Regions from separate parts of the Clostridium zhoujianii genome, predicted to be linked through region 1. Evidence: riboswitches for the same ligand, from Rfam matches in the RefSeq annotation. Region 1 holds a riboswitch; each other region holds the start of a gene.
What was found. A riboswitch is a leader RNA that binds a small molecule or an ion and turns the genes downstream of it on or off. The one in region 1 is predicted to bind S-adenosylmethionine.

Region 1 (5,982 bases):
ACCCTCTCCTTCTATATCTCCTCTTCCAGTTATAGAAGTCCATTTTAATGAATAATTATTTTTGGTTTGCATAACCTTATCCCCTTCTCTAAGAATGAGATTTTTCTGTTTCTTTTCTTTTTTGCTTTTCGATGGAGGATTTAAAATTTCTTGTAATCTTTCATTTAGGTTAAGAACTCCAAGTAACCCCTTTTTCATTGGACTTAGCACTTGGATATCCCGTCTCCTATCCCACTTATTATTAAAATTAGGTAACCTTCTGTTAACTAGATCTAGTACAATAGCCAATATACTATCTATATTCTCCTCTTTAATAAAATAGAAGTCCTTATTCTTTTGATTTAAATATGGCATTTCTCCGCTATTAATTCTATGAGCATTAGTAATTATTAAACTCTCTGCCCCTTGCCTAAATATCTCTTGAAGCCTTACAACTTTAATCAAACCACTATTTATAAAATCCTTTAATACATTTCCTGACCCAACTGATGGTAATTGATCTACATCTCCAACTATTATAAGTCGCGTTCCTACTTTAATCGCCTTTAGTAAATTATACATTAGGAAGATATCTATCATTGATGCCTCATCTATAATGACTACATCTCCATCTAGTGGTTCATCTATCTCTCCACCTAACAGTACATCTTCTTCTCCAGCTCCTATATCAAGTAATCTATGTATTGTTTTTGATTCTCTACCTGTAGATTCAGTCATCCTCTTAGCTGCTCTACCTGTAGGTGCTGCCAATAAAACCTTCATACCTTGGTTTTCATATATATCTATAATACATTTTATTATTGTCGTCTTACCTGTACCAGGCCCACCTGTTATTATTTCTATACCATCTGTAAATGCACCTATTATAGCCTCTTTTTGTGACTTAGCAAACCTTATCTCCTGCTTCTTCTCAAAGACACCAATTTCAAAATCTATGTCGGAATTTATAGTTTGATAGTTTTGTATAGAAAGCTTCGCTATCTTTTCTGTAATTCCAAGCTCGCTATAATAATAAATTGGAATAAATACTCCCTCTATATCTCCTATTTTTTGAACTATTAGCTTTTTTTCTAAAGATGAGTTATATATATTTCCTTCAATCAACTCTTCTTTTACCATAAGTAGTTCCTTTGTCTCCTTAATAACCATATCCTTTGGCATATATGTATTACCTGCTGCACAAAATCTATTTATAATAAAATCTATTCCACTTTTTATTCTTGAGTCCGATTCTTTACTTATTCCTATAAGTCCTGCAATTTTGTCAGCTGTACTAAATCCTATGCCTTTTATCTCTCTACATAATATATAGGGATCCTTTTGTGCTATTTCCTTTGCATTAGGCCCAAATCTTTTATATATCTTCAAACACTGACCATGAGTTATTCCGAATCCTTGGAAATATATCATTACATCTTTTAAATCATGTTGCTCTAAATATGACTCATATATAATATTAAATTTCTTTTCCCCAATTCCCTCTATTTCTTTCAATCTATCTATATTATTATCTAATACCTCTATAGTTTCTTCTCCAAAATGATCAATTATTTTTTTTGCTGTAACAGGACCTATTCCTCTAATTATTCCAGAAGATAAGTATTTCTCAACTCCATCTAATGTAGTTGGCATTATTTCTTCACATGTAACTATACTGAATTGTTGTCCAAATTGCTTATGAACTTTCCATTCGCCAGTTAATTTAATATGCTGTCCTTCTCTTAAAAAAGGCACTGTACCAACAGCTGTTACAGGTTTATTATCTACATTTATCTTTGATACTACATACCCTGTATCTTCACTTCTAAAAAGAATCACTTCTACAAAGCCCTCTAAGACCTCCATATTATCTCTCCATATCTTATAAAGTTATTTTTATTCTTGACTATATATATTATAATTATATCATAGGATGTTAAAGTATTTCCTAATAATCATTGGAGGTGTTTATAATGCTTATTAAAAATTGTAATATTATTTACTTAGACAAAGTAGAAAAAGGCTCAGTATTAGTAGAGGATGGAAAGATTAAAGAAATAAATCCTTCTAATGTAAATGATACTGAAATAATAGATGCTGAAGGTCTATATCTTTCACCAGGATTTATTGATGTACATATCCATGGTGCTGGTGGGTGCGATACTATGGATGGAAGTATTGACTCACTTAATACAATAGCAAAAACTATAGTTCAACATGGTACAACATCATTTACCCCTACAACAATGACAGTTGCAGGTGAAGATATAAGAAAATCTATGGCTGTAATAAAAAAATTAAAAGCTGATGGTACTGAAGGTGCTAACGTTTTAGGTGCTCACTTAGAAGGCCCTTTTATTAGCCCAAATGCAATTGGTGCTCAAAATCCAAACTTCGTTTTAGCTCCATCAATTGAAAACTACAAAGAAATAGTTGGTGATTGTGAAGATGCTGTTACATCTATTACATTAGCTCCTGAAGTTGAAGGTGCTAAAGATCTAATCAAATATCTTTCAGAAAATGGTGTTTCTGTTTCAATTGGACACACTAAGGCTACTTATGAAGAAGCTATTGAAGGTATTAAATGTGGTGCCTGTCACACTACTCATCTTTATAATGCAATGACTCCATTTACTCATAGAGCTCCAGGAGTCGTTGGTGCAACCTTTGATACAGATATAACTACTGAAACTATATCAGATGGTATTCACATAGCTTATCCAGCTCTTAGAACTGCATATAAGCAAAAAGGAACTGATAAGGTTTTATTAGTAAGTGACGCTATGGAGGCATGTGGTATGCCTGATGGTAAGTACTCTTTAGGTGGTCAAGATGTAATTGTTAAGAACGGAGCTGCAAGATTACTTGATGGTACTCTAGCTGGTTCAGTACTAACTCTTGATAGAGCTATTAATAATATTAAGAATAACACTAGTTATAATTTAAATGAGATTGTAAGAATGGCTTCTTACAACGGTGCTAAGCATTGTAACGTTGAAGATCGTAAGGGATTAATTAAAGAAGGCTATGATGCTGATTTAGTATTATTTAATGATAATATTGAAATTAGTAAAGTATTTGTTGGCGGAAAGCTTGTTTTTAATAAATAATTCCCATAAAAAAATCACTGATTTACATCAGTGATTTTTTTATTATAATAATTCCTTAATAGCTTCCACCTTATTTAATTGCTCCCAAGGAAGAGTTACATCTGTTCTTCCAAAGTGACCATAAGCTGCAGTTTGCTTATATATTGGTCTCCTTAACTCTAAATCTCTTATAATAGCACCTGGTCTTAAATCAAATACCTTCTCTACTATATCAACTAAAACTTCTTCATCCACTTTACCTGTGCCAAAAGTATCTATTTGAATTGATACTGGCTTAGCAACACCAATTGCATAAGCTAATTGAATTTCTAACTTATCTGCAACTCCGGCTGCTACTAGGTTTTTAGCCACCCACCTAGCAGCATAAGCTGCTGATCTATCAACTTTTGTTGGATCTTTTCCTGAGAATGCTCCACCACCGTGTCTACCCATTCCACCGTAAGTATCAACAATTATCTTTCTTCCTGTTAAACCTGAATCTCCTTGCGGACCACCTACTACAAATCTACCTGTTGGGTTTATATAATATTTAGTATTTTCGTCAAGTAATTCTGCTGGAACTACAGCTCTTATAACAAATTCCATAAGATCCTTTTCTATTTGTTCTAAAGTTACTTCTTCTCCATGTTGAGTTGAAATTACTATAGCATCAATCCTCTTTGGCTTGTTATCCTCATATTCTACAGTTACTTGAGTCTTACCATCTGGCCTTAGGTAATCTAAAGTACCATTCTTCCTAACCTCTGTTAATCTTCTAGAAAGTCTATGAGCCATAGCTATTGGTAGTGGCATAAATTCTTCTGTTTCATTGGTAGCGAAACCAAACATCATACCTTGATCTCCAGCACCTACTGCTTCAACATCGTCTTTATCACCTTTTCTTGATTCAAGAGCCTCATCAACTCCCATAGCTATATCAGCTGATTGTTCATCTATTGTTGTCATAACTGAGCATGTGTCACAGTCAAAACCATATTTAGCTCTATCATAACCTATTTCTCTAACAGTTTCTCTAACTACCTTAGGAATATCAACATAACAATTTGTAGTTATTTCACCCATAACCATAACCATTCCTGTTGTAGTACATGTTTCGCAAGCAACTCTTGCACTAGGATCCTGTGCTAAAATAGCATCTAAAACTGCATCTGAAATTTGGTCACATATTTTATCTGGATGCCCTTCTGTAACTGATTCTGATGTAAATAATCTTTTCATTTTCCTTTTCTCCTTTCAAACGGGTTTTTTTACAATAAAAAAACTCTTCAACAAGAAGAGACTTACTAAGCAATCTCTCTCATCTCGTAGATATTTATATCCACAGGAATTGGCACCTTGCGATTCTCACAGGTTGCCGGGTTTCATAGGGCCCTTTCCCTCCACCTCTCTTGATAAGAGTTTTCATATTAATTTTATGGTATTATTCTAACATATTAGTTCTTCAAACTCAATAGTATAATTTACTAAGATTTATTAAGTTTATCCACAGTCTTCAAAAAACTATCAACATTTTTTTGATTATCTACAACTATTAGTGGAAATAAAAAAAGCAAGATAATTCTTGCTTTTAAATGGTGGAGGAAGAAGGATTCGAACCTTCGAAGCAACTTGCAACAGATTTACAGTCTGCCCCCTTTGGCCACTCGGGAATTCCTCCATATTTTATTGGAGCTGGCAATAGGAATCGAACCTACAACCTGCTGATTACAAGTCAGCTGCTCTACCGTTGAGCCATGCCAGCATGTGCTAATTAAAGGTTTAAATGGTGGGCACAACAGGGCTCGAACCTGTGACCCTCTGCTTGTAAGGCAGATGCTCTCCCAGCTGAGCTATGCGCCCATTTAAACTGGTGGAAGAAGAAGGATTCGAACCTTCGAAGCAACTTGCAACAGATTTACAGTCTGCCCCCTTTGGCCACTCGGGAATTCTTCCATATTTTATTGGAGCTGGCAATAGGAATCGAACCTACAACCTGCTGATTACAAGTCAGCTGCTCTACCGTTGAGCCATGCCAGCATATTATGTGAAAGTTTAATGGTGGGCACAACAGGGCTCGAACCTGTGACCCTCTGCTTGTAAGGCAGATGCTCTCCCAGCTGAGCTATGCGCCCATTAAATGGTGGAGGAAGAAGGATTCGAACCTTCGAAGCAACTTGCAACAGATTTACAGTCTGCCCCCTTTGGCCACTCGGGAATTCCTCCATATTAACTCTTTCACTTTTGTTCAAGCATTTCGAAACACTCGAACCAACAATAGTTAGTATATATTCAACGGCTTTATATTTCAACCTCCAAAATACACCATTTAAAGAGATTATTTTATATATTCTTTCATTTAGTTAGAATTACTTCTATTTAATGTACTATTCACTTTTTTCTATGCCTCCTGTCCAATAATAGAAAAATCAATAAATTGACCTAATATATTCTCTAAAACCTGATAATCCTCTGTTGTTAGCCTCTTTTTTAACACCTTAAAAGCTTCTCTTACACCTTCTTCTTCATCTTCATACTGAATTACTTCCTCTATCTTGCCTATATCAACTGTAGACATCTTTTTAATAATATTATTTACTATTACCATATCATCTTTATTTATATTTTTTTCAATTAGGCTCTTTTCTATTTTAAATATAGATTTGTTTATTGTAGGAACATCATCTACTTCATTATTCCTTGATAAATCATCAATATCAGAATTATCACTATTTCTCCTACTCTGAACCTCATTTATAGTATTTTGAATAACTTCATTCCGACTTCCTTTTGGCTCCCAAATAAATAATGTATATATCGTTCCTATTAACGCTATCAACATAATTCCTACAATTAATAATTTTTTCAAATAAATCAAACTCCCTTCCTTTTGATTTATTGCCAAAAATTCTTTTTT
Region 2 (5,982 bases), on a different contig from region 1:
TCATATCCCTTTTTCTCTAATATAGGTCTTATTCCATCGTTAAACAGATCATTATATGGACCTACTGATACACCTATTGTAATTTTCTTTTTATCTTGTTTATCTTCATCTGATTTTCCACATCCAACCAAAGCAAATACTAATATGCTCATAAAAATCGGTATAATGACTTTTTTAGATAATATCTTTTTCATTTAGTCTCCTCTCCTTTTGCTAATGTCTTCTTACCTTTCTAGCTAATATATTTCCTAACCATTGAATTCCTTGAACAAAAATCACTAAAATAACTACTGTTACAACTATTACTGGAGTATCAAATCTTTGGTATCCATAAGAAATAGCTAAATCTCCTATTCCTCCCCCTCCTATTGTTCCCGCCATGGCAGTAGCTCCTATTAGCCCAATAGCTGCAGTTGTAATAGTTAATATTAATGACCCTAAGGCTTCTGGAAGAAGGAAATATCTTATTATTTCTAGTGGTGTTGCCCCCATAGCTTCTGCGGCTTCAATAATTCCTTCATCTACCTCAAGAAGTGAATTTTCAACTAATCTAGCGATATATGGGCTAATATAAACTATTAATGGTACTATTGCTGCACTTGTCCCAATAGATGTACCAACTACAAGCCTTGTAAATGGTACTATTGCAACTAATAATATGATAAATGGTACTGATCTAACTATATTTATTACATTACTCAATATAGTAAAAATAAATCTATTTTTAATTATTCCATCCTTCCTTGTTATAACTAAAGCTACACCAAGTGGAATACCTATTATTGATCCTATTATTAATGAGAAACTAAGCATTTGAAGGGTTTCAACAATTGCTTTTACTATTTGTTCATTAGTTATAGTTACCATATCAATACCTCCTCCACTACTACATTTCTATCCTTTAAATATTTGTAAGCTAACTCTATTGCAAATTCTTCCCCTCTTAATTGCACTATTAAATTCCCCAATACTGTTCCTTGTATTTCTGTAACTGTTGCAAATAAAATATTAGTTTCAACATCAAATCTTTTTGCTATAGCAGATATTAATGCTTCCTTAGTATTAGTTCCAACGAAACCAAGCTTTAACACTTTATTATTCCCTTCTTCACTGCTAAGTGAGTTAATGATACTTTTAGGAATACTATCTTTTATAACCGTTCTAACAAAACTCTTTGTTGTCTCTTCTTTAGGTCTTCCAAATACCTCCAACACACTACCTTCCTCAATTATTTCTCCCTTCTCTATAACAGCAACCTTATTACATATATCTTTAATTACGTTCATCTCATGGGTAATTATCAAAATTGTAATATTGTATTCCTTGTTTATTTTCTTAAGAAGTTCTAGAATAGATTCAGTAGTCTGAGGGTCAAGTGCAGATGTTGCCTCATCACATAATAGTATTAAGGGATTAGTAGCTAAAGCTCTAGCTATACCTACCCTCTGCTTTTGCCCTCCTGATAATTCATCTGGATAACTTTTAGCCTTACTCTCTAGTCCTACAAATTCTAATAACTCATTAACTCTTTTTTCTATTTCACTTTTAGGGGTATTATTTAGTTTAAGCGGAATAGCAATATTATCAAAAACAGTTTTTGAATTAAGCAAATTAAAATGTTGAAAGATCATACCTATTTGCTTTCTAAGGTTCCTTAATTCTTTAGTTGATAGTTTATTTAAATCTTTATCTGCTACAATTACACTTCCAGAGCTTGGCTCCTCTAATGAATTAACCAACCGGATTAAAGTGCTTTTTCCCGCTCCACTAAATCCTATTACTCCAAATATATCACCCTTATCAATCTTAAGATTTACATTCTTTAAGGCTTCTACACTTATATCTTTTCTCTTAAACACCTTCCCCACATTTTGTAGTTCAATCATGCTATTTCCCTCCTTCCTTTAGCTTTCTCTTTTATCTTTATCTAATTCTAATAAAGCTCTTTCAGCTAATTTTGCGAAATACTCTGAAGTACCTTTTAGTGCACTTTTATCAACTTGGAATTTAGGATGATGATGAGAATATGATTTACCAGTTCCAACATAAATAAATGTTCCTGGTATCTCTTCTTGATAATAAGCAAAATCTTCTCCACCTAATCCTGTTTGGCGCTTTTGAACTTCATATCCTATTTCACTAGCAACCTCCATTGAAATCTTAGTCCATTCTTCAGTATTATTTGTAGCAGGAGGTCCTGCATGCCACTTTACTTCTATCTCTGCTCCAAAAGATTGTGCTATGCCATGGATAACATCTTTGATTCTTTTTTCTATCAACTTACGTGTTTCAGGATTTAGAGTACGAACTGTTCCTTCTAAATAAGCTGACTTTGGTATTACATTCCATGTCTTCCCACTCTCTATATGAGTAATACTTATAAGTGCTTGATCAAATGCACTTATATTTCTACTTATAATAGTTTGAAGTGATGTTATTATATTAGCTGCTACTACTATTGGATCTATTCCTCTTTCTGGCTCTGCTGCATGAGCTCCAACACCTAATACAGTTATTTCGAATCTATCAACTGCTGCAGTTAATGGTCCAATGTTTGTCCCTATTGTTCCTACTTGTAAATCACTTGAAGTGTGTAATCCAAATATAGCTTGAACATCTGATAGTACTCCAGTATTTATTACTTGTTCTGCTCCATGAGCTGTTTCCTCTGCCGGTTGAAATAAAATTTTCACAGTTCCTGCCAACTCCGATTCTCTTAATTTTAATAAATATGCTGCTCCTAAAATTGATGTAGCATGAAAATCATGTCCACAAGCATGCATCTTTCCATTCACTACAGATTTATAGGATAAACTTGTTTCTTCCGATATTGGTAATGCATCTATATCCGATCTAATTGCAACTATAGGCCCATTCTCTCTGCCCTTTACCTCTGCTACCAAACCAGTTCTTAATGGTAAATCTAATACCTTTATTCCAGCTTTTACTAAAGCCTCTTTTAGAATTCTTGTTGTTTCAAATTCTTCATTTGATAATTCAGGATTTTGATGCAACTTGCAAAATATACTGCTAAGCTCCTCACCTAATTTATCTTTTACTATTTGTAATCTTTCAGTTGTCATATCTATTACACCCTTTCATAATTACTTCTTATATAATATTCCTCTGCTTTTCATAATGTTAAATACTTTAAATATATCCTACCAAGTAAAATGAGGCTATTTTTCTTATAAGAAAAATAGCCTCCTAGGGTAATAAATACCGTACGTGCCTGTTTTCTTATCTCTCAAACTCTACTTTGCAGGAATTAACACCATACATTTAAATGAAAAATGCTGGTTGTTGGGTTTCATTGGGCCAGTCCCTCCACCACTCTTGATAAGTTTTTATTTAATTTATAATTCATATATGTTTACTAGGAATTGTATGGTTTAATTATAACATCCTTATTTTTCTTGTCAATACAGTTTTGTATATTTTTTCTAAATATATCTTATTAATTTTATGCACAAAAAAGAACTCCCTAATAAGGAGTTCTTTTTACTATAGATATTACTTTAGATTATTTGTCAAATAATCCTCCGCAATTTTCATATTTTTTCATACTGCTCTCTAGAGCTTACTTTAATCTTGACATTAATACTACTGATTCTATGTGTGATGTTTGAGGGAACATGTCAACAGGTTGCACCTCAACAGTTCTATATCCTTTTTCCTCTAATATCTTTAAATCTCTAGCCAATGTACTTGGATCACAAGAAACATATACAACTTTCTTTGGCTTAGTTCTTCCTATAGCCTCTAATAATTTTATATCGCATCCCTTTCTTGGTGGATCTACAACAATTACATCTGCTTCTATTCCTTCTTCAATAAGATTTGGTATAATCTCTTCTGATTTTCCTACAAAGAACTCTGCATTATCTACATTATTTAACTTGGCATTTTCTTTTGCATTATTTATAGCAGCTTCTATTATTTCCACTCCATAGACCTTCTTAGCTTTTTGTGATAAAAATAATGTTATAGTGCCTGTTCCACAATATGCATCAAACACAGTTTCTTCACCTGTTAAATCAGCATATTCTAATGCCTTGTTATAAAGTACTTCTGTTTGCACAGGATTTACTTGGAAGAATGATAATGGGGATATGCTAAATTTAAATTGGCCTATGTAATCTTGTATTGTATCTGAACCATATAAAGTAATACATTCTTCACCTAATATAACATTTGTATTCTTTGGATTAACATTTAAAACTATGCTTTTAATTGCCTCTATATTTTCAACTATTAAATCCTTAAATTCATTTAAATTTGGAATATCCTTAGTAGTTACTACAAGTACTACCATTACTTCACCAGTCTTAAATCCCCTACGAATCATTATGTGTCTTAATAATCCTTTTGAATTAAACTCTCCATCTAAAGTTGCTGGTTCAATGTTGTTTTTCTTTATCCACCCTTTAGTAAGTCTAGCTACTTTATCTGCTATCTCATCTTGAATTAAACAACTCTCTAAGTCTATTATATTATGACTTCGTGGTGCATAGAAACCTATTACTACTTCACCATTTACTTTTCCAATAGGTAGCTGAACTTTATTTCTATATCTATATGGATGTTCTTCCATTCCTAATGGGGCTTTTACTAACCCTTCTGATAATCCACCTATCTTTGAAATACAATCCTTCACTCTTTCAAATTTAAAGTTTAATTGTTTTTTATAACTCATATGTTGGATAGAGCAACCACCACATCTTTTGTAATGATGACACTTAGGCACTACTCTTTCCACTGCCCTTTCTAATACTTCTTCAAGCTTTCCATAAGCATAGCTTTTCTTAACCTTTATTATTTTAACTTTAACCCTTTCACCAGTTAATGCACCTTCTATAAATATAGGATAGCTATCAATCTTAGCTATTCCTTCACCTTCATAACCTTGAGCTATTATATCTAAAATATATTCTTTATTCTTTTCTACCAACTTTTAAATCCCCTTTACATTCCTAACTTCAATAAATTATATCATATAACAATAGCCTTAGTCCTCCATTATTCTACAAATGTTTCACATCTTGTATCTACTGATTCTGTTGGATTATCACCTATAATCATAATATCCCTTGCTTCACATTTCCCATTACCATTATAAAAGCAATGTTTTGCATGACAGCATACTTCCGGGCTCATAAGTACTTCACCCATTGAAGATAGCATTTGCATTACTTCTCCAATGTAATTTGTATTACCTAAAGCTGCAATCTGGCTGACCATAGTTTCCTCCCTATAATTAGAACAATATGTCTCCCCACTGGTTGTGGAATCTATCCCCTCTATCATTATATATTCAGCTCCACATAATCCACCTTCATTATTCACACAATTTCTTGCTGTACAACTTAATTTAGTCATTACACTCATCCTCCCTTATACTTTTATAGTTAGTTTGGACAAATCAGGGAAATTTATTCTCTATTTTCCCACAAAAAAGTCGTAGCGATTATTAGGGAAGACTTTTTGGCGCATCTGCATTTCTGAAGCTTGTTTGAGGAAAATATTGCTGGCACATATATTTCTTTTTTACTCCCCTTAACTAACTTTAATAACATAATTATTTTCAAAAGTTATCTAAATTTTAATATGGATGATAATTTCCTGGAGCGTAAAAAATGCACCCTTTCGGGTGCAAATTACAGAATCAGTTGCCAATCAATTCCATATATAGATTATAGCTTATTTTTATTGATATTATACATTATATCCTAATATAAAATAATATATTTGTAAACTTTCTGTTAATAATTCTACTTATATTCTTTCAAAGAAAAAAACTCCCGATTAATCGAGAGTTTTTTTAATATATTATTCTACTACGCTTATCTTCATTAAGTTAGTAGCTCCAACCTTTGCAACTGGAACTCCTGCAGCGATTACTACAGTTTCTCCCTTATTAACAAATCCATTCTTTTCAGCTATTACAACAGACTTATCCATTATTTCATCAGTTGATTCCAT
Region 3 (5,982 bases), on a different contig from region 1:
TTCAATATTAAATTTCTATCTTTATAATTTGGAAAATGTCCAACTAAATCCTTTAATAAAATCTTGTATAAAAAAAGTTCTTTAACCATAATTGATATTTGTTTCTCTCTTAGTCTTCTAGCATTTTCACTAACATCTAATATGGCCGGTGTGCTAGAGAAAATATATCTATTCTTTTGAAATTCTCCCACCTAAATCATCCTTTCTTTATCTTAATATGACATACATCGCCATATTAACAAATAATTAATCTTAACATACATTGTATTATATCATATAAAAACCTTTACATGTTTCGTATATATCTAATGTTCTTCAAATATATTTTAATAAGAGTATTATTATTGAAAGAGAGGTCTATTATGAAAAAAAATCTTGTTTATGTAGATTTCATCTTTACCCGTAAAAGAATTAATTATATCAATTACTATTTCCTATATTTTTTCAGCTCATTTAGTAAGCAGTTTAGAAGATTATTTAATTCTAATAATAAGACTAATGAAGTAAACTCCCTAGTAAAAAAGGTTCAATAAGTATATAATCACTATAAACTATGATAAAATATTAAGAAAAAACATGAGGTGATAATATGCGTATTGGACTTGGCTATGATGTACATCGTCTTGTGGCTGATAGGGACCTTATTATTGGAGGAGTGAATATTCCTTATGAACTTGGTCTTCTTGGTCATTCTGATGCCGATGTTTTATTACATGCAATAATGGATTCATTACTAGGAGCTTCAGCCCTAGGGGATATCGGAAAACATTTTCCTGATACAGATGAGCGTTATAAGGGAATTTCTAGTATTGAACTACTAAAAGAAGTTGGAAAATTATTATATGAAAATGGATATAAAATTTCAAATATCGATTCAACAATAATTGCACAAAAACCCAAAATGGCTAATCACATCCCTACAATGAGGGAAAATATATCTAAAGCTCTAAATATAGATATTGATCAAATTAATGTTAAAGCAACTACAGAAGAAGGTCTTGGCTTTACTGGAGAAGGACATGGAATTTCCTCTCAAAGTATTTGTCTATTGTACAAATAAATTTATTACAATTTTACGTAAGTTATGCTGAAAACTATTTGTAATATATTCTATAAAAATGGTCCTTCTCTTTCTTTTCAGTTCTACCATCTCTAGGAGATGTAGCCTTTTACGAAAGATAAGGACCCTTTTTATTATTTTATGACATAGTTAAACATTAGTATAGCAATGTTATTTAACTATTTTATTTCTATCTTTATTTTTTTCCCAGTAAATAAATATAGATACTATTGCACATACTGCCATTAAATATGGGTATATTAAATATTGCATTATAGCAAAAGGTGAAATCATAGCTAATCCAGAAGCTGAAATTAATTGTGCTCCATATGGTATTAATCCTTGGAATACGCAGGCAAACATATCCATTATCCCTGCAATCCTCTTCGGTTCTAGCTCAAATTCATCAGAAATATTTTTAGCTATTGGACCTACTGTAACTATTGCAATAGTGTTGTTAGCCGTACATATATCTACTAAACTAACTAAAGTAGCAATTCCAAATTCTGCTCCTCTTCTTGTTTTGAAGCTACTTAAGCCCTTACTTAGTATAAAGTCTATTCCACCATTATTTTTAATCAATTCCACAGTACCTGCAATTATTAATGAAATAATTATAAGCTCACTCATTCCAGATATCCCTGTTGATATGCTATTAAATAAACCAACTAAATCAAATGATCCATATGATAATCCAATAATACTTGCTAAAACTACTCCTCCCATTAACACAAAAATTACATTTACTCCTGCTAAAGCTGTTATAAGCACCCCTATATATGGAAGTATCTTTACAAAACTATATTCATAATTGCCCATTTCTGGGATAATTGTGCCTCTTGTTATAAACATAAAACATAGAGCTGTTGCTATTGCTGCTGGTAGAACTATTTTAAAGTTCATTTTAAACTTGTCCCTCATCTCACAACCTTGTGTTCTTGTTGCTGCGATAGTTGTGTCTGAAATAATAGATAGATTATCCCCAAACATTGCCCCACTTACCACTGCACCTACAACTATGGCAATTGCTATACCTGTTTTTTCAGATATCCCCATTGCTATTGGTACTAAAGCAACTATAGTCCCCATGGAGGTACCTACTGATAATGCTATAAAACATGCAATAACAAATATTCCTGGCACTATAACGCTAGTAGGTAGTACTGATAATCCAAAATTAACTGTTGAATCCACAGCTCCCATTGACTTTGCTACCTCTGCAAAAGCGCCTGCTAATATGAATATTAATATCATTAATATTACATCAGCATTACCTGCCCCCTTACAGAATGTTTGTATTTTATCCTCAAATTTAACTTTTCTATTCATTATTAGTGCAACCATAGCTGCTATTAAAAATGGAACAATTACTGATATAGCATAAAAATCCTTAGCTACAATAGATGTTCCTAGGTATACTAATATGAATACTAATAAAGGCAGTAATGCCCATACCTTCCCCTTTTCTTTCATTACATAACTTCTCCTCTGTTTAGAATATAAAATAAAGCTTCTGATAGATTCAGAAGCTTATATAACAAACTAACTTATCTATCAGGACGCACCTGCAGGATTTAGCACCATAAAAATTAATGAATATTTTTGGTTGCTGGGTTTCATAGGGCCAGTCCCTCCACCACTCTTGATAAGAACTATTCTTTTTTAACATAGCATATTGTAACATCCCTAAAATACTGTGTCAACGGATATAATTAATCCACCTATACCAAATATTTCAGAGCAATAAAAAAAGGAATCTTTATAAGATTCCTTTTTGGTGCGTCATCAGGGATTCGAACCCGGGACACCCTGATTAAGAGTCAGGTGCTCTACCAACTGAGCTAATAACGCCTAATACATTTTGTATTATAGCACCGTGATTTTTATAAGTCAAGATGCTATAATACATTTTTTATATTACTTCTGTTAAATTTTTTTGAAGAACTTTTTGGAGTTTTTCTCCTAAATGTTTGTTTTTTACTGCACCTTTACAGATTATCTTCCACTCATCGATGCTCACACCTGTTTTTCTTTCAAATTCATCTGAATTACTTGTCATCATAGTTGAGTCTAGTACAAACCTTCCTAAATCTTCAGTGTTTTTAAATATCTTAATATATAGGAATTCTTTATTGTCACCCACCCAAGTTTTATTAAAGTCTCGTGCAAATTTCATTAACTCAGAAATAACCCTATCTTTAGGTATATCCCACATCCTCGTTAATCTTCTATAATAACCCAACATTAAGTTAGCCTCTTCTTTTGTTATCTTACCCTTTACTAATCCACCATGTATTATTTTATCTACAGGTTCCGATGGGATCTTTGTTACTATCCTATTCTTCCCATAAATCCATTTATAAAAGGCCTCTTGTAAAAATGAATATTGAATATATCCAAGAAGAGCTTTTACATCTGGAAAATACGCATAAATATTATCTATACCATTGTTCTTACTAAAAATAAGAGTATGAATATAAAGTGATTTATCCTTTGGTGGATTCTGCATAAACATATGTCCTCTTATTGTCTTGTTCTCGCTTATAAGATTTTCCCAATATTTAAAGGAATTATAACTTTGCCTCATCCTTATCACCCTTCTTTCTACTATATAATATATTATATAGTATATTATAACCTTTTTTCAATACTTTTCTACAATTTAACAAGGTATTGCCAAATGGTTAAGTGAATCAATATTCAGAATATTTTTCTGGCTTATTTATCAAATTGAATTAGCAAATAATTTACTATATAATAAATACATAAAAATAAAGGGGGTAACTTATTGTTCTTTTGTGAAATTTGTAATGAAAAAGCTGATATTCATCATATTGTTCATAGGTGTGAAGGTGGATTCGATATAGAACTAAATTATAAATATCTTTGCGAAAAACATCACCGTGGTAAAGACGGACCCCATCACTCTATTGAAGTAGATATAAAATATAAAATTCAACTACAAAATAAACTTTATGAAATCTTACCTAAAGATTATTATTCCTTTAAAGAACTTGGAGTAATACTAAATGTATCTTTGAACACCTTAAAAAGGATTACTCGTAATATTAAAATATTTAAAGAGGGATATAAAAAGGATGATATTGTACTAGCTATTATGGGAGGTACTCTTTATACTGAGGAAATCCTTGAAAATATACAAATTCAAAAACTCATTCAAAATATATATTAATATTATTCTATTTATTTATTATTTCTATACTACCAACTATAATTAATTCGTTTAATTATAGTTGGATATAACAAAAAAGTAGCTCTATATGAGCTACTTTTTTTATTGGAGCAGGTAGTGGGAATCGAACCCACCTTTCCAGCTTGGAAGGCTGGAGTATTACCGATATACGATACCTGCATATTATGGAGCGGAAGACGGGACTCGAACCCGCAACATCCACCTTGGCAAGGTGGCGCTCTACCATTGAGCCACTTCCGCATATTGGTGCAGATGAAGGGAGTCGAACCCCCACGCCAAAGGCGCTAGATCCTAAGTCTAGTGCGTCTGCCAATTCCGCCACATCTGCTTACCATACTCATATTATATACTGGTATTACCAAAAAAATCAATATATTTATAAAATAAAAAATAGTTCTTTAAAACCACTTTTTATTTTATATAAATTCCTTAGTTATATAGCTAATTCCACTTCTATTTAACCTTAAATATTTTAACTTGCTCCATTAAATCTGTTGATTTTCCTAATAAAAGTTTTGAACTTACTTCCACTGCATCACTAGTTTGACTAAGATTTATTGCTGATGCTGTTACCTCTTCAGTCGCTGCTGAAATCTCCTCAGATGATGATGCTATTACTTCAATAGTATTTATTATTATATCCCTACTACCAATTATATTATCAAAAGCCTCTTTTATCTCTATTATCTTAGGTGTTATTCCATTAACTGAATCTGATATTCCTTTAAATGATGTTAAGGCTATATCTACACTTTTCCTCTGAAATTTAATTTCTGATTTTATAGCCTCGCTTCCAATAACTACTCCTTTAATTCTATTCATTAACTCATTCAAAATATTATATATATTTTTAGATGACTCTTTACTCTTCTCAGCCAAAACTCTTATATCATCTGCTACTACAGCAAAGCCATTACCAGCTTCTCCTGCTCTAGCTGCTTCAATCGCTGCATTTAAAGCCAATAAATTAGTCTGTTCAGATATATTATTAATTAAATCTGTAATTTCATTAACTCTTTTAATATGTACATTTATATGATCTATATCCTTTATGAAGCTATCTAAATCACTACTAAATTTAATTATTCCCTGATCTAAAATCATCATATCTTCATTACCTTTTATTGCTTCATTATTTGCCTCTAAGGCTTTCAGATTAATTTGCTTCACATGTTCTTTTACTACATCTACCTTCTTGCTAAAATATTCAAGCTTATTTACTATGCTATTAAGTTCTGCTGATTGATCTCCAGCTCTTGTAGCTACCTCTCCTATCGCGACATATATATTTTCTGTTAAAGATGATAATTCCATAGAAATCTCATTAAGAACATCTGCATTAGCTCGTACTCCTTCAGATGTATCCTTAACTGCACAAATCATGCCCCCTATAGATACCTTAGCTCTATTAACACTATTATATATATCTGCTACTTCATCTCTACCTTCTAAATATTTCTTATCAACCTCTTCTGAAAAGTCTCCATCTGACATAATATGTACATATTCTTTAGTTCTTTTTAAAGTATCCCCAATATTAAAACTAAATAAAATAATCACTATCGTTATTAATAAAGTTACTACCACAGTTACAGTAAAACTTGCTACTTTTAAATATGTAAGTTTCTCTAATATATCACCTTTTTCTACTGATATTCCTAAGGATAATCCGGTGTTACCTATTGGTGTATACGTTATGTATCTTCCT
Region 4 (5,982 bases), 2.7 Mb from region 1:
TTCCTCTGCAACACCGTATATTGAACCAAAATACTCCTTGTTTCGTTTATCTATTGCAGATCTTGGCCCTTTTTCCTGCTCTTTTGCTATTCTATCAATACTTTTAAAAGTTTCCTTAACTGCCGATATAGACTTTTCTCTAAGTTCTGGCCTTATAACTTCACTAATTTCTTCATTACTATACTCATCATCAATATAAATAGATTCTATACCTAAAAGTTGAATTTTCTTAATAATAGATTCAGTTAATCTTGTACCCTCTTTTAATAACACTCTACCACTATTATCATTTATAGTCTTTCCTAAACAGGATTCTTCACGAACGCATTCTATAGGTATTAATCTCATATTACCTCTCCTCTTCTGCTAACTTTCACTATATAATCTTAATTTTACCATAACAATATGATTTTCCCAATATTTATATAAAAACTTTTAATCAAACAACAAATATATTGTCTTTTTATAGGTTTATATAGTAATAAAAAAACTTATATGGATTATTTCCTAGGAAATAATCCATATAAGTTTCATTAATTATTATATTGTTTTATTAGAATACCGCTATTACAGTACCATGATATTTTTCTTCAATAAACTTCTTAGCTTCGTCTGAAGTTAGTGCCTTCTTAAGAACCTTAGTCTTTTCAGAATCTAAGTTTTCTTTCTTAACAGCTAAGATATTTCTTGCTTGCTTTAACTTCTCATCATTCTTATCTTCAACATAAATCCCATCTTTTGTTGCATCTAAATCAGCTTGTAATGCATAGTTACCATTTATAACTGCTCCATCAACCTCTTCTAATGTTCTAGGAAGTTGCGCTGCATCTAATTCTTTAAACTTTAAATTCTTCTTGTTTTCAGTTATATCTATAGGAGTTATTGTATCTCCATCCTTAACTTTAATTAATCCTGCACTTTGAAGTAATTGTAAAGCTCTAGCTTCATTAGATGGATCATTTGGAATAGCTATTGTAGCTCCATCTTTTAAATCTTCTAAACTCTTTATAGACTTAGAGTATAAAGCCATTGGTTCTATATGAATCTCTGCTGCATTTACAAGATCATATCCTTTTGATTCATTAGCTTGATTTAAAAATGCAATATGTTGGAAGTAGTTTGCATCTAACTCTCCATCATTAACTGCTGTATCTTGTATTAAATACTCATCATATACTTTAATATCTAAAGTATATCCTTCTGCTTCAACTAATGGTTGAATTGCTTTTACTATTTCTTCATGAGGCACTGCTGATACCCCAATTTTTATTGTTTTGTCATCTTTAGATCCACCACACCCTACTAAACCTAAAGCTAATACTCCTGCTAATGCTATTGTTAATAATTTTGTTTTTTTCATTTTAAATTCCCCCTTTTATTTACTTTGATAGTTTTTTATAAAAATAATTTCCTAAACTTTGTAGTCCTTGAACAATAATAATTAATACTATAACTGTTGCAACCATAACATCTGTTTGGAATCTTTGATATCCATATCTTATTGCTAGAGATCCTAGACCCCCGCCCCCCATTGTACCTGCCATAGCTGAATATCCAATCAAACTAATAATTGTAAGTATAATTCCTGCTAATATTGATGGTACTGCTTCTTTCAGCATTACTTTAAATATTATTTGACTATCTGATGCCCCAAATGATTTAGCTGCTTCTATAACTCCTGGATCTACTTCTTTTAAAGCAGATTCTATAACCCTAGCTACAAATGGTGCAGCTGCTATTGTAAGTGGTACTATTGTAGCTATTTCTCCTATTGATGTACCTACTATTAATCTTGTAAATGGTATTATTGCAACCATTAGGATTAGAAATGGAAAGCTTCTAAGTGTATTTACTATAAAATCTAAGACTTTATAAATTCCTTTATTTGGTTTTAATCCATTTTCATCTGTTACTGTAAGAATTATTGCTAAAATAAATCCTATTATTACAGCAAATATTGTTGATGGTATAACCATAATCATTGTTTCTTTTATAGCTGGTGCTAATAATTCCCACATACTAGATTACCTCCCATTCTATATTTTTACTTTCTAGATAACTAAATACTATATCCTTGTCCTTTTCTTCTACATTAATAACTAAGCTTCCAAGAACATTATCTCTGAACTTCTCAAGTTTCCCCCAAACTATTGAGAAGTCAACATTTGCCTCTCTAGCCATTCTTGTAATCAGTGCATTCTCTGAACAATCTGCAGGGAAGAATATTCTTATATTAATTCCATCAACAGGTAGTGTAGTATCTTCCTCTTCCCCTAAGAACTTCTTAAGTGGTGCTCCTGGTTTTAGGAATAGCTCTTCAGCCCTTCCTTCTGCTTTAATTATGCCCCCATCAATTAAAGCAACTTTTTCACATACATCTTTTATAACTTCCATTTGGTGAGTTACCATAACTACTGTTATTCCTAACTCTTTATTAATTTTAGATATTAAAGCTAAGATATCTTTTGTTATCTTAGGATCTAAAGCTGATGTAGCTTCATCACACAAAAGTACCTTTGGCTCTAATGCTAAAGCCCTAGCAATTGCCACTCTTTGCTTTTGCCCCCCGCTTAGAGATGACGGCTTGCTATTTACTTTATCTTCTAACCCAACTAACTTTAAAAGTTCTTTCACCTTTTTATCTATTTCTATTCTAGAATATCCCCAAACTTCCAGTGGAAGAGCAACATTTTGATATACTGTCTTTCTTTTAAGTAAATTAAAGTTTTGGAATATCATACCTAAATCTTTTCTGAATTCTCTAAGCTCTTTAGCCCCTAGCTCTGAGACTTCCTTTCCCATGACTTTTAATTGCCCCTCGTCATAAGATTCTAATCCATTTATGCATCTTAACAATGTAGACTTTCCAGCCCCACTGTGTCCGATTATACCGTAAATTTCCCCTTCATTTATGCTTATTGCTATGTCCTTTAAAACTTCTGTTCCCCCAAAACTTTTACTTAAACCTTTGATTTCTATCATTTTACGTCCCCCTCCTTCTGTTAGTTTTAATAATGTCTTTTCTAATTTTGAATAAAAATAAATGCACTAGAGAATAAATCTCTAGTGCATGAAATCACTAATCTAATCTATTCTCTTATCTACCAGCAATTCTAAAAAATCACTGCAGGAATTAGCACCGTTATTATGAATTGGTAAATGAACCATCATATCGGTTGCTGGGTTTCATAGGGCCAGTCCCTCCACCACTCTGGATAAGATATTAATCTTTTATTTTGTTTTTTATTAAGCAATTGCTTCTTGTTTAATAATATATTACCTTCTATTGGATTTGTCAATACTTTTTCAAAATTATTCTAATATTTTTTGTATAGCATAAAACTTTCCCTCTTTACCTTCAAGACAAATTTCGTCAATAAACTTATATCCCATACTTCTGTAAAGGCTTTGAGCCCCCTTATTTCCTGTATTAGTATCTAACTTAATTGACATAATATTATTTGATCTAGCATAGAATTCAACTTCCTCTAATAATTTTTTCCCCATACCTTTTCTAGCATATTCAGGATTAATAAAAAGTCTATGTATTACTAAGTTTCTTTCTCGCTTTTCCCATTTAACCTTTTTATAGTTAATATCTTCTTCATCATTTAATACTACTATTCCTATAATATCTTCCTTACCTAGGATAAATAGCTCAGATTTTTCTATATCTTTTTTAAATACTTCTTTATTTGGATAGTCTTCTGTCCAATTAATCCCACTATCTTTATAAAATTCTATAGCTTTATTTTTTATTGCAACTATATAATCTAAATCTTCTAATCTACCTTGCCTTAGCCCCATTATTCCCTCCTAATTGTAATCCAAAACCTCATCAAAAATATCTATAATCTCTCCATCACAATTATTTTCAATAAAATCAATTATCTTTTCCTTTGTGGAATCTGCTATAGCATCACTTCCACAAACTCCTGTTATTCCTATTCCTATAATCTTATGATTATCCTGCTCAGAGGTTTCTCCAACTGATAAATTAAATTTATTCTTAAGTCTTTGAGTGATACTTCTTACAATCATTCTCTTTTCCTTTAATGAATGTACAAAGCTAACACGTATGCTAATTTCCATTACCAATACCTTCACTATTAAATCACTCCTTATAATAACTCTCCTAATCCTATATATGATTTCTTCATCAGAGTTAATGCAACAACTAATGTTAAAACTTCACTAAATATCATTGTAGCCCATACACCTGTATCCCCTATAAATCTAGGTAATAATATTATACCTAATGATATAAAGACTATTCCTCTTAACAAGGATACTATTGCAGAAGTTTTCGCATCTTCTAAAGCAGTAAAATAAGAGGATGCTAAAATATTTAATCCACTTACTAAAAAGGCTAAAGAGTATATCTTACATGCCCAAGCTGTAGTTTCTAGTAAATCTGGATCATTACTTACAAATAGTGATATAAGAGACTCTCCTCCAAAGAATAATCCTGCTGTACAAATAATACCAAGAAAAATCATAACCTTAAAAGCTAGTTTAATAAGATTTTTTATTCTATCTCCATTTTTAGCTCCATAGTTATAGCTTATAATAGGTGTTATTCCATTTGCAATACCTAAAAATACTGCTACAACCAATGCCGCTATATATTGAATAATTGAAAATGCTGAAACACCCATCTCACCAATTCTATTCATAAGTACTATATTAAATATAAAGGTTGTAAATGCAAAAGCTATTTCTGTTAAAGCTTCTGAGGAACCATTATAAAAGAATCTACCGATCTTCATAAAATCTACTTTACATTTAGTAAGCCTCAATATTGAATCCTTAGCTTCTATTCCATATAAAGCTAATAAAAAGGATATAAAGAAGGCTATTCCTGAAGCTAATGCTGCTCCTGCAACACCTAATCCCCACATTACCACAAATACATAATCTAAAATTATATTTAATACTGATCCCAAAACTGTACAAAACATTGAAAAACTTGGTCTTCCCATTGTCCTAATTCCTGCTGCAAGATAACTTCCACCTGTAAATGCAGGAACACATACACATAATATAACTAAGTATTCAATTACAGGTTTTATCAACTCTCCTGATGCTCCTAATGCTATGGATATTGGCATTCTGAAGATAAAAATTATAATTCCCATAATACTACTAACGGTCATTAAAGAATAAAATCCAAGACTAAAGCTCTTTCTTGCCTCCTCCTGTTTCCCAGCACCAAGCTCAATACTTGTTACAGTGTTACCACCAACAGATACCATTATTCCTAAAGCTAATGCTGTACTAAAAATGGGCATAGCTATATTTATTGCTGCAAGGCCTTGAGATCCTACTACCTGACCTACAAATATTCCGTCAATTACAATATAAATCGAGAAAATAATACTACTTATAACACTTGGTATAGCATATTTTAAAAATAACTTTGATATTTTTTCTTTTCCTAAATCCAATTTTTTCATTTGTTCACTTCCTTTACTTTTTCTATCCACAAAAAAATATTGGGCGTATTAAAACACCCAATATAACATATTTAATATTATATTACATAACAAGGCCCCCATCAACAGCTATTATACTACCTGTTACAAAGGATGATTCATCAGAAGCTAGGTATACATATGCACCTGCTAACTCCTCTGGTTTTCCTACCCTTGATAAAGGTGTCATTGCAGATAGACTATCTACAACTGAATCAGGTAAAGCCTCAACCATATCAGTAGCAGTAACTCCAGGGGCTACACAATTAACTCTTATTTTATATTTACCAAGTTCTTTTGCAAGGGACTTACTTAATCCATTTACTGCGAACTTTGATGTAGCATAACTACAACCACTCTTTGTTCCATAAGTACCAACCATAGATGAAGTATTTATTATACTGCCTCCATTGTCTTTCATTAACGGCACTACAGCTTTACACCATCTAAAAACTCCCATTAGGTTTACTTCCATAATATTACCAAATTCTTCTTCTGTCATTTCCAA

Region 2: it holds a riboswitch for S-adenosylmethionine, as region 1 does, so the genes downstream of both, ACSYT2_RS17350 (amidohydrolase) here and metK (methionine adenosyltransferase) in region 1, are expected to answer to the same signal.
Region 3: it holds a riboswitch for S-adenosylmethionine, as region 1 does, so the genes downstream of both, ACSYT2_RS15510 (Na+/H+ antiporter NhaC family protein) here and metK (methionine adenosyltransferase) in region 1, are expected to answer to the same signal.
Region 4: it holds a riboswitch for S-adenosylmethionine, as region 1 does, so the genes downstream of both, ACSYT2_RS00380 (methionine ABC transporter ATP-binding protein) here and metK (methionine adenosyltransferase) in region 1, are expected to answer to the same signal.

The regions. Positions count from the first base shown of each region.
Region 1 covers NZ_JBPUTF010000001.1:2,760,792-2,766,773, forward strand. Annotated here, with positions in the region: gene recD2 (SF1B family DNA helicase RecD2) at 1-1,845, opposite strand, end outside; gene nagA (N-acetylglucosamine-6-phosphate deacetylase) at 1,953-3,089, shown strand; gene metK (methionine adenosyltransferase) at 3,132-4,307, opposite strand; SAM riboswitch class I at 4,384-4,487, opposite strand; tRNA gene ACSYT2_RS13095 (tRNA-Tyr) at 4,662-4,746, opposite strand; tRNA gene ACSYT2_RS13100 (tRNA-Thr) at 4,756-4,830, opposite strand; tRNA gene ACSYT2_RS13105 (tRNA-Val) at 4,853-4,928, opposite strand; tRNA gene ACSYT2_RS13110 (tRNA-Tyr) at 4,937-5,021, opposite strand; tRNA gene ACSYT2_RS13115 (tRNA-Thr) at 5,031-5,105, opposite strand; tRNA gene ACSYT2_RS13120 (tRNA-Val) at 5,125-5,200, opposite strand; tRNA gene ACSYT2_RS13125 (tRNA-Tyr) at 5,207-5,291, opposite strand; gene ACSYT2_RS13130 (hypothetical protein) at 5,467-5,934, opposite strand.
Region 2 covers NZ_JBPUTF010000005.1:108,030-114,011, forward strand. Annotated here, with positions in the region: gene ACSYT2_RS17335 (MetQ/NlpA family ABC transporter substrate-binding protein) at 1-194, opposite strand, end outside; gene ACSYT2_RS17340 (methionine ABC transporter permease) at 214-867, opposite strand; gene ACSYT2_RS17345 (methionine ABC transporter ATP-binding protein) at 861-1,886, opposite strand; gene ACSYT2_RS17350 (amidohydrolase) at 1,905-3,083, opposite strand; SAM riboswitch class I at 3,238-3,346, opposite strand; gene rlmD (23S rRNA (uracil(1939)-C(5))-methyltransferase RlmD) at 3,581-4,951, opposite strand; gene ACSYT2_RS17360 (DUF1540 domain-containing protein) at 5,020-5,379, opposite strand; gene pyk (pyruvate kinase) at 5,830-5,982, opposite strand, start outside.
Region 3 covers NZ_JBPUTF010000003.1:147,477-153,458, reverse strand. Annotated here, with positions in the region: gene ACSYT2_RS15520 (anti-sigma factor domain-containing protein) at 1-191, opposite strand, end outside; gene ispF (2-C-methyl-D-erythritol 2,4-cyclodiphosphate synthase) at 590-1,060, shown strand; gene ACSYT2_RS15510 (Na+/H+ antiporter NhaC family protein) at 1,232-2,533, opposite strand; SAM riboswitch class I at 2,605-2,712, opposite strand; tRNA gene ACSYT2_RS15505 (tRNA-Lys) at 2,836-2,911, opposite strand; gene ACSYT2_RS15500 (hypothetical protein) at 2,973-3,647, opposite strand; gene ACSYT2_RS15495 (HNH endonuclease signature motif containing protein) at 3,849-4,253, shown strand; tRNA gene ACSYT2_RS15490 (tRNA-Gly) at 4,360-4,433, opposite strand; tRNA gene ACSYT2_RS15485 (tRNA-Gly) at 4,440-4,514, opposite strand; tRNA gene ACSYT2_RS15480 (tRNA-Leu) at 4,519-4,602, opposite strand; gene ACSYT2_RS15475 (methyl-accepting chemotaxis protein) at 4,728-5,982, opposite strand, start outside.
Region 4 covers NZ_JBPUTF010000001.1:66,545-72,526, reverse strand. Annotated here, with positions in the region: gene ACSYT2_RS00395 (HD-GYP domain-containing protein) at 1-348, opposite strand, end outside; gene ACSYT2_RS00390 (MetQ/NlpA family ABC transporter substrate-binding protein) at 554-1,360, opposite strand; gene ACSYT2_RS00385 (methionine ABC transporter permease) at 1,380-2,018, opposite strand; gene ACSYT2_RS00380 (methionine ABC transporter ATP-binding protein) at 2,020-2,982, opposite strand; SAM riboswitch class I at 3,095-3,222, opposite strand; gene ACSYT2_RS00375 (GNAT family N-acetyltransferase) at 3,313-3,807, opposite strand; gene ACSYT2_RS00370 (DUF503 domain-containing protein) at 3,817-4,092, opposite strand; gene ACSYT2_RS00365 (MATE family efflux transporter) at 4,122-5,456, opposite strand; gene ACSYT2_RS00360 (SDR family NAD(P)-dependent oxidoreductase) at 5,539-5,982, opposite strand, start outside.